3 regions of the Streptomyces sp. A2-16 genome follow, and region 2 is predicted to be linked to each of the others. Evidence: riboswitches for the same ligand, from Rfam matches in the RefSeq annotation. Region 2 holds a riboswitch; each other region holds the start of a gene.
What was found. A riboswitch is a leader RNA that binds a small molecule or an ion and turns the genes downstream of it on or off. The one in region 2 is predicted to bind cyclic di-AMP.

Region 1: another riboswitch for cyclic di-AMP. It lies ahead of IOD14_RS42540 (M23 family metallopeptidase); the one in region 2 lies ahead of IOD14_RS04820 (C40 family peptidase).
Region 3: another riboswitch for cyclic di-AMP. It lies ahead of IOD14_RS28710 (C40 family peptidase); the one in region 2 lies ahead of IOD14_RS04820 (C40 family peptidase).

What each region holds. Positions count from the first base shown of each region.
Region 1 is NZ_CP063808.1:9,480,100-9,483,366, reverse strand. It holds gene IOD14_RS42545 (PP2C family protein-serine/threonine phosphatase) at 96-1,181, shown strand; cyclic di-AMP (ydaO/yuaA leader) riboswitch at 1,406-1,563, shown strand; gene IOD14_RS42540 (M23 family metallopeptidase) at 1,575-2,600, shown strand; gene IOD14_RS42535 (aldo/keto reductase) at 2,767-3,267, shown strand, end outside.
Region 2 is NZ_CP063808.1:1,008,139-1,011,405, forward strand. It holds gene IOD14_RS04815 (tellurite resistance/C4-dicarboxylate transporter family protein) at 1-10, opposite strand, end outside; gene IOD14_RS04820 (C40 family peptidase) at 312-1,454, opposite strand; cyclic di-AMP (ydaO/yuaA leader) riboswitch at 1,463-1,632, opposite strand; gene pcrA (DNA helicase PcrA) at 1,933-3,267, shown strand, end outside.
Region 3 is NZ_CP063808.1:6,405,736-6,409,002, forward strand. It holds gene IOD14_RS28700 (ATP-dependent Clp protease proteolytic subunit) at 23-658, shown strand; gene IOD14_RS28705 (hypothetical protein) at 666-971, shown strand; cyclic di-AMP (ydaO/yuaA leader) riboswitch at 1,272-1,483, shown strand; gene IOD14_RS28710 (C40 family peptidase) at 1,487-1,960, shown strand; gene IOD14_RS28715 (DUF6328 family protein) at 2,055-2,648, shown strand; gene IOD14_RS28720 (ATP-binding protein) at 2,721-3,179, opposite strand.

The sequences.
Region 1 (3,267 bases), 8.5 Mb from region 2:
GGCCGGAGTCCAGTCACTGGACTCCGGCCCTGAGTGTTTCCCCCGACCGGAGCACCCGGCTCGCCCGCGGACCGCAACCGGGCGAACCTGGACGTGTGGAGCAGGAGGGGCGGATCTCGCACGCGCGCAGCTTCGTCCGCGTGCTCCCGATGCTGCTGCTCGTCGCCGGGGCGTTCTACGACTACCTGACCCCGACCCAGTTCTCCGCGGCGCCCCTGTTCACCGCCACCCCCCTGGTCGCGGCCCCGCTCTACTCGCGGCGCGGCACCGTCCTCACCGGCGTCGCCACCGTCCTCGTCGTCCTCGCGGTCCACCTGCAGCTCGGCATCGTCCTCGAAGCCGACGCCGTCACCGAGACGGTGACCGTGATCACGGTCGCCGTCCTCGCGGTCCTCATCAATCTCCTCGTCCGCCGCAGCAGCGAACAGCTCGCCTCCCAGCGCGAGATCGCCGAGGCCGCCCAGCGCGCGGTGCTGCCCGGTCCCCCGGGACGGATCGGCGGGTTCGACATCGCCGTGCGCTACGAGGCGGCCCAGGAGGACGCGTTCATCGGCGGCGACCTGTACGCCGTGCAGGACAGCCCGCACGGGGTACGGCTGATCGTCGGGGACGTGCGCGGCAAGGGGATGGGGGCGGTGGCGGCCGTCGTGATCGTCATCGGGGCGTTCCGGGAGGCCGCCGAGCAGGAGACCACCCTGGAGGCCGTCGCGCAGCGCCTGGAGCGGGCGCTGGAGCGGGAGGCGGCGCGGCGGGACAGCGTCGACATCCTCGAGGGGTTCGCGACGGTCGTCCTCGCCGAACTCCCGCACGGCGACGGGATCGTACGGATCGTCAACCGCGGCCACCCGCCTCCCCTGCTGCTGCACGGCGACGGCACGGTGGACGAACTGCCCGCCTGCAGCCCCGCGCTGCCGCTCGGCATGGGCGACCTCGGTACCTGGCCCGACCTGGCGGAGGAGCACCGCTTCCCGGGCGGGGCCACGCTGCTGCTGTACACCGACGGACTGTCCGAGGCGCGGGACGGGCGCGGGCGGTTCTACGACCCCGAGGCGCGGCTGACCGGCCGGGCCGTCCCGGAGCCGGGCGCACTGCTCGCCGCCCTCGCGGGCGAGGCGCGCCGGCATTCCGGGGGCTTCCTCACCGACGACATGGTCCTGCTCGCCCTGAGAAGGCCTGTGTGACGCGGGGTGATCGGACGACCGCCCTCCGCATAGCGTCTGACGTGCCGTCAAGGTCCGTGGGTTACCCGAGGTCAGGCCAACTCGCCCGTTTTTAGCCGTTCATGGGCCGTAAGTCCTGCGGGATTTCGTTAATGATCAAGCGGAACAGCTTGGAATCGGCCCCCCGGGTCTATTAACGTTCGATAACGCAGCGCGGTCGTCCCAGCCGTCACAAGAGACGGCTCCGTGCTCACGCGCCGAATTCCGCAAGGGAACCGGGGAACCACCAACTTGGGGTGAATCGCTCGTACTCCGCCGTGGCAGCACGGCGGGTATACGCGCGTAGGAGACCTTCCTGCTCCGAACCCGTCAGCTAACCCGGTAGGCGAGAAGGAAGGAAAGGAGCGCGCCCACGTGGCGTCCAACCCGCCTGCCCCCGAGGCCCCGTCCGTACCACGCAGCACTCTCGTGTACGGCGGCTACCGCGCCGACGACGAGGCCCCGCTCGGCGAGTGGAACCCGACCGCGGACTCCCTGGCCCCGGTACGAGGCCGGCACCGCGTCGCCAAGCAGCGCGGCGGAGGATTCGCCCGCAGCTCCACCGTTCTCGGCGTCGGTGTCATAGCCGCCGTCAGCGCCGGCGGTATGGCCAGCGCCAACACCGGCAAGCCGCCGGTCTCCATCTCGATGCCCGACCTGCCGAACGTCGGCTCGCTCATCTCGGACGACGCCGACTCGGCCGCGGACGACACGAGCGCCTTCAGCAGTGTCGGCGCCACCACCGCGGACACCGCGCAGGGCGCCTCGGACGCCGGTGAGGCGCTGCGTTCGCGCATCCTGGCCCAGGCCGAGCAGCAGCAGGACCAGATCGACACCAAGGCCGCCCAGGCCGTCGCGGCCGCCGCCGAGAAGGAGGCCGACGCGGCCGCCGCCAAGGCGGAGAAGGAGGCCCAGGAGCAGGCCGCCGCCGCGAAGAAGAAGGCGGAGGAGGCGGCCGCGAAGGTGGCCGAGGCCGCGCGCCTGGCCGAGCTCGCCAAGCAGTACACGCTGCCGACCTCGTCGTACACCATCACCTCGACCTTCGGGCAGGCCGGTTCGCTGTGGTCCTCCGGCTACCACACGGGCCTCGACTTCGCCGCCCCCACGGGCACGCTCATCAAGGCGATCCACAGCGGCACCATCACCGAGGCGGGCTGGGCCGGTTCCTACGGCTACCGCACGATCCTCACCCTCGACGACGGCACCGAGCTGTGGTTCTGCCACCAGTCCTCGATCAGCGTCAGCGTCGGCCAGAAGGTCGGCACCGGTGACGTCATCGGCCGCGTGGGCGCCACGGGCAACGTGACCGGCGCGCACCTGCACCTGGAGGTCCACCCGAACGGCGCGGCCGACGGGATCGACCCGATGGCGTGGCTGCGGGGCAAGGGGCTCAACCCCTGAGGTTCCCTCTTCCTACGGTTTCCGACGGCCCTGACGACGTCCCCCCGACGCCAGGGCCGTCGGCGTGTGTGGGGGCAGAGTTCCGGAGGGGGTGATTCCGGTTGTTTACGAGGACTTTGCGGCCGTAGCGGAAGAGCGGCGTCCCGGACGGGCGTTGACGTATGGCATGACTTCTCTGCGCAAGCTCGGCTCCTCCGACCTCGAGGTCTTCCCGCTCTCCCTCGGCGGCAACGTCTTCGGCTGGACCGCCGACGAGGCCACCTCCTTCGCCGTCCTCGACGCGTACACCGCGGCCGGCGGCAACTTCGTCGACACGGCCGACTCCTACTCGGCGTGGGTCGACGGGAACTCCGGCGGCGAGTCCGAGACCGTCATCGGCAAGTGGCTGGCGGCCCGCGGCAACCGCGACGACGTCGTCATCGCCACGAAGGTCAGCCAGCACCCCGACTTCCCCGGCCTGACCGCCGGGAACATCAAGGCCGCCGCCGACGCCTCGCTGCAGCGTCTGGGCACCGACCACATCGACCTCTACTACACGCACTTCGACAAGACCGAGGTGCCGGTCGAGGAGATCATCGGCGCGCTGGACGAGCTGGTGAAGGCGGGCAAGGTGCGGGCGATCGGCGCCTCCAACATCTCCGCCGCGCGGCTTTCGGAGTCCCTCGCC
Region 2 (3,267 bases):
TGCCGGACATGTGCCGATGCTAGGAAGCCCCGCGTGCCGTGCGAGCGGGGCGCGCACGCGCGCGTGCGGAAATACGCGCGGGCGCAGGAGCCGCCGCCGTTCGCGGGCGCTGGAATCCTCCGCGGCGCACGGACGAAAGGGTCCTGCCTGCGCGGACGAAGGGGTCCTGCCCGCGCGGACGAAAGGGTCCTGCCTGCGCGGACGAAAGGGTCCTGCCCGCGCGGGCGAAGGGGCCTGTCGGCTCGGGCGAGAGGGTTCTGTCCGCGCGGACGAAAGGATCCTGCCCGCGCGGGCCGCCGACGAGCGGTGGCTCAGGCCGGGCGCACCACGCTGTGGATCCCCGACTCGCCGTCGTAGTAGATCGACTCCTCGCGGACGTACGCGCCCGGCTTCGGGGCGTGGATCATCATGCCGTTGCCGATGTAGAGGCCGACATGACTGATGTCGTCGTAGAAGAAGACCAGGTCACCGGGCTGGGCGTCGGCCAGGGAGACCGTGGTGCCGGCGTTGACCTGGTCGTAGGTGACGCGCGGGAGGTCGACTCCGGCGGCCTTCCAGGCGGCCTGGGTGAGCCCCGAGCAGTCGTAGGAGTCGGGGCCGGTGGCGCCCCAGACGTACGGCTTGCCGATCTGCGCGCGGGCGAAGGCGAGGGCCTTGGCGGCCTTGGTGGCGTACGAGGAGTCGGGCGCCGTCGACGTGCTCGAACCGGTGGAAGCCGGCGCGCTCTCCTGTTGGGCCGCCTTCTCCGCGGCCGCCTGCTGCTGCGCCAGCTCCGCCGCCCTGCGGGCCGCCTCCTCCTGCTTCCGCTTCTCGATCGCCGCGAGACGCGCCTTCTCCTGGGCCGTCAGCTCCGACAGCAGGTCACGCGCGTCGGCGAGCTTCTTCTGGACGGTCGCCTTGGCGGTCTTCAGGTCGCTCTGCGTCTCGCTGAGCGTCTGAAGGCTCTGGGAGGCCTCCTGGCGCTTCTTCATCGTCGCGGACTGCTCGGAGACGTAGTCGTCGACCGCGCCCTTCTGGCGGCTCGTCAGACGGCCCATCAGCTGCGCCTGGTCGAAGTAGTCCTGCGGGGTGTCGGCGAGCAGGAAGGTCGCGGTGTCGGGCGCGGCGGCGCCGGTGCGGTACTGGGCCGCGGCGAAGGAACCGAGTTCCTCGCGCGCCTCGTTGAGCTTCTGGGTGCGCTGGGCGACGTCGTCGAGGAGGGTGTCGACCTGCTTGCGCTGCTTGGTCGTCTTCTCCTTGGCGGCGTTGTAGCTGTCGGTCGCCGACTCGGCCTGGCGGTAGAGGTCGTCGACCTTCTTCTCGACCTCTTCGAGGCTGGGCCTGTCGTCGGCCGGCGCTGCGTTCGCCGACTGGGACAGCAGGGCCACGGAGGTGAGGGCGGCCGTTGCGAGGGCCGGGGTCCGTATGCCTGCCACGCGCGTACCGACGGGACGCGACTTGCGGTGCGACGCCAAGGGAGGCGACTCCTTCCCATGCTCCGCCTACCGAGTTAGCTGTCGGGTTCGGGCGAAGTGCTTCGGAAGGTTTGCCCTACGGCGCTCCCCTGCGCGGGAGTGGGCCGATTCACCCCAAGTTCGGTGGGTCCCCGGCTCCGGGCGCGCGGCGGCGCTGCGGACTCGGCGGAGGCAGTACGGCCCGGCGAGGTTCGCCGGAAGGGGTCGTACGGCCTGCCCGGAACGGTAGCCAACTGGTGTGGCCTCTGTGAAGGTTGATGTTCGATATGCCCGATACATTTTCGTGACCTAACTCCCAGGCGCCGCTCCATGTGTTCGATTCGTAATGATTTGTTTTCCTGGGCTCATTTCGTCTGGTTGACGATATCTGCCCGCTTTCCGGGGTCGGCTTCCGGCCAGCCGCGGTCGGACGGTGATTCGGGCGATGTTCTCGGGGCGGCGGCGGGCTGTCAGTGGGGAGCCCTAGACTCGGAGAGCGATGAGCAGCCTCTTTGACGACAGCTTCCTGGCGGACCTCCAGGCCCCTCGCGGGCATGCGGAGGAACCCCCGCCGCCGCCCGAGGACGAGCACGTACCGGAGCAGGTTCCGGACGATCTGTTCGGTGGGAAGTTCGACGTGCCCCCGGACCGGGACGCCTACTACCGCGACGGCGCCCCGCGCCCGGTCGTGGACCCGGCCGCCCTCCTGGAGGGGCTGAACGAGAACCAGCGCGCGGCCGTCGTGCACTCCGGTACCCCGCTGCTCATCGTGGCCGGCGCCGGCTCCGGCAAGACCCGGGTGCTCACCCACCGCATCGCCCACCTCCTCGGCGAGCGCCATGTCCACCCGGGCCAGATCCTCGCGATCACCTTCACCAACAAGGCCGCGGGCGAGATGAAGGAGCGCGTCGAGCAGCTCGTCGGCCCGCGCGCGAACGCGATGTGGGTGATGACCTTCCACAGCGCCTGCGTGCGGATCCTGCGCAGGGAGTCGAAGAAGCTCGGGTTCACCTCCTCTTTCTCGATCTACGACGCCGCCGACTCCAAGCGCCTCATGGCCCTGGTCTGCCGCGACCTGGACCTCGACCCCAAGCGGTACCCGCCGAAGTCCTTCAGCGCCAAGATCAGCAACCTGAAGAACGAGCTGATCGACGAGGAGGACTTCGCCGCCCAGGCCACCGACGGCTTCGAGAAGACCCTCGCCCAGGCGTACGCCATGTACCAGTCGCGGCTGCGCGAGGCCAACGCCCTCGACTTCGACGACCTGATCATGACGACGGTCAACCTGCTGCGGGCGTTCCCCGATGTCGCCGAGCACTACCGGCGCCGCTTCCGGCATGTCCTGGTCGACGAGTACCAGGACACCAACCACGCCCAGTACGCGCTGGTCAGGGAGCTGGTCGGGACCTCCGAGCACCCGGTGGACGTACCCCCGAGCGAGCATGACCTGCCGCCCGCCGAGCTCTGTGTCGTCGGTGACGCCGACCAGTCGATCTACGCCTTCCGCGGCGCGACCATCCGCAACATCCTCCAGTTCGAGGAGGACTACCCGGACGCGACGACGATCCTCCTGGAGCAGAACTACCGCTCCACCCAGACGATCCTCACCGCCGCCAACGCCGTCATCGAGCGCAATGAGTCCCGCCGCCCCAAGAACCTGTGGACCAACGCGGGCGCGGGCGCGCGCATCACCGGCTATGTCGCCGACACCGAGCACGACGAGGCGCAGTTCGTCGCCGACGAGATAGACCGTCTCACCGACGCGGGCGACGCGAAGGCTGGCGATGTCGCCGTCTTCTACCGCACCAACGCGCAGTCCCGAGTCTTCGAAGAG
Region 3 (3,267 bases), 5.4 Mb from region 2:
GACGCCGAAGGAGGGGCCACCCATGACCCGACCGACCGCCCGTTACGTCCTGCCCGAGTTCCATGAGCGCACGAGCTTCGGGCAGAAGACGATGGATCCGTACTCGAAGCTGCTGGAGGAGCGGATCGTCTTCCTCGGGACACCGATCGACGACACCTCGGCGAACGATCTGATGGCGCAGTTCATGTACCTCGAGTACCAGGACCCGGACCGGGACATCGCGCTGTACATCAACTCCCCCGGCGGCTCGTTCAGCGCGATGTCGGCGATCTACGACACGATGCAGTACGTCAGTTGCGACGTGGAGACGACCTGCCTCGGACAGGCGGGGTCCTCCGCGGCGGTGCTGCTGGCCGCGGGCACCCCGGGCAAGCGGTCCGTGCTGCCGGGCGCCCGAGTGGTGATCCACCAGCCCGCGCTGAGCGAGCCGATACAGGGGCAGGCCAGCGATCTGGCGATCCAGGCCGACGAGTTGATCCGGGTGCGGGGCCGCCTGGAGGAGATGCTGGTGCGGCACACCGGGCGCAGCCCCGAGCAGGTGAGCGCTGACATCGAGCGGGACAAGATCCTGGACGCGCAGGGCGCCCTGGACCACGGCCTTGCGGACGCGATCGTCCCGAGCCGCAAGTCCTCGCGCACCACGCCGGGCGCGAGGTGAGGCCTCGATGATCCCGGACCTGCCACCGCTGCCCGCGCTCACCCGCGCCGAGGGCGAACTGATCGACCGTTACCTCGACGTGGTCGACCTGCTGGGCAGGATCAACCCGGCCCGGTGCGAGGACACCTACGGCGGACTGCGCGCGGCGCAGGCGCTGGTGAGCAGGGCGGCCGAGCTGCGCGACGCGCTCGTACTGATGCACGCCCGGGGCGAACGCGACCTGCATGCCGCGACACTCGCGCGGGCCCTGCGGGTCCTGGACGGCGAGCGGCGCACGGCCAGAGTCACCGTGCCGCCCGAGTCCGGCAATTGACGTGGCGTCCGGACCTGAGTTGAAACGGACCAAAAGACGTACCCCCTATTGGCGGAGACGCGGCTCCTTTTTCGCGAGCACCGAACGTGCGCGACACGCATGATCCGGTGCCGGAGTGAGGAGTTTCTGTGCAGGTCCGGGGGCCTCTGACCGCCGAACGCCCCTTCGCTCGAAGGGGCGTTCACCCAAACGGGTGAGTGGTGAGTAACACCACAAATCCCCGGTTCCGTTGGGCTTTTCGCACTTCCGTACGCCAAGATCCCTGTCTGACGACAAGCCCCCGCCGCAGCGGCGGGGCGATCCGGGCGGACGCCGAGTCCTGCCGCCGCCCGGATGACCGGTCGACAGGAGTGGATCGGCAGGAGTGGAGGACCCAAGCACGACGGGTCGCCGGAACGGTCACGCCATGACCGGGCCGAGCAGCCCTTGGGGTGAAGCCGCGTCAGCGGCCGGGCAACTTCGCCAGCCCGAATCCGACAGGTCATCCTTCACAGGCGGCTGACGAAGGGTTGCGCATGACTGCGCTCAATCGTGTCCCGTCGCTGATGGTCCGAGCCGGTACGGCCTCGGCCTTCGCCATCGCCGCAGTGGGCGGCTCCGTCGTGGTTCCGGGTGTCGCAGCAGACGCCGCCGCCGCGACGCCGGCGACGAAGGCACTCAAGGTCGCGGCCTCGAAGAAGGGCTCGCCGTACAAGTACGGCGCCACGGGGCCCCGCCGCTTCGACTGCTCAGGGCTCACGCTGTACTCGTTCAAGAAGGCGGGCAAGAAGCTCCCGCGCACGGCTGCCCAGCAGTACAACAAGACCCGCCACATCGGCGCAGGCAGCCGCAAGGCCGGCGACCTGGTGTTCTTCCACTCGGGTTCGAACGTCTACCACGTCGGCATCTACGCCGGGAAGGGAAAGATCTGGCACGCCCCGAAGACCGGGGACGTGGTGAGGCTGCAGAAGATCTGGACGAAGAGCGTCTGGTACGGCCGGGTCAAGTGACGCCCCCGAGGGGGCGGCGCAGACCTGACATTCCGTCGCCCTCTCGGGTCCCCCGGGACGCTTGACACGGGCCGAGCCGGTCACCCGTACCGTCATGGCCGACCATCGCCCGTGCACCGCCCGCAACGAGACGCCGCTGGAGCGCGCCGACCGCAATTTCGGCGAGCTGCTCCAGGAGCTGCGCGTCACCCAGACCGGGGTGCAGATCCTCTTCGCCTTTCTGCTGACCCTGGCCTTCACCCAGCGCTTCCCGTCGCTGGACACCTTCCAGCGGGCCACCTACGTCACCACACTGCTGCTGGCGGTCGTCGCGGCGGCTCTGTTCACCGCACCGGCGGCCCTGCACCGCTCCCTCTTCCAGCGCGGCGCCAAGGCCCGCATCGTGCAGGTCTCCTCCCGGTTGGCCACGGTCGGCATGGCAGTACTGGTCCTCGTCTTCACCGGCTCCGTGGTGGACGTGACGACGGGCCGGGCCGGAGGAGCGGCCGCGGGCGCGGCGACCCTGCTGGTGTGTCTGGGCCTGTGGTGGCTGCTTCCCCGTCTGGTCCGACGGGCGGGTCTCGCCGAGGAACGCAGGGCGGCTGTGTCGCACCCGGCCCTACGGCCGGTGCCGCGCGAGGTCATCAGGCCGCGAACCGCAGCTCGGGCGGGAGCCTCACCCCGAGAGCCGTCGACGCGCTCGCGGTGACCCAGGGACATCTCTTGCAGCGCTCCGGTGGGCACGCGGCTGCTGGAGGGCGCGCGCCCGGTGTGACGGCTTCTACGGCTCCTGCTGCCCCGCCGCCGTGACCGGCTGCGCCGGTACGGTCCACGGGAGTTCGATGGAGACGGTCTTGCCGCCTTCCCGGGTGGGCCTGACTCTCAGCTTGCCGCCGGACTCCGCGGCGAGCCAGCGGATGATCACCATCCCCCGCCCGTTGTCCTGCTGGACCGCGGCCGGCAGGCGCTTGGGGAAACGGGGATGGCTGTCGGTGACGCCGATGCGCAGGTGTTCGTCACGGTCCAGCTCGATGTCCACCGTGAAGGTGGGTGACTGCCCGAAAGTGTGCTGTACGGCGTTGGTGGCGAGTTCGGAGACGATGAGCCGGACGGTCTCGGCGGCGTCCGTGGTGGGTGGCAGCCCCCACTCCGCCAGGGTGCTCAGGACATAGGTGCGGGCCGCGGAGACCGAAGCGGGTTCGCTCGGCAGAGTGACGGATGCTTCCAGGTGATCTGCCATGGCGACGTCGTCCTTTTCCCACGGGACCGGAGTCCGACACGGTGCGGATGGTTCGAGTACGGTCCCGGACTGGTGGTTCATCGTCAGA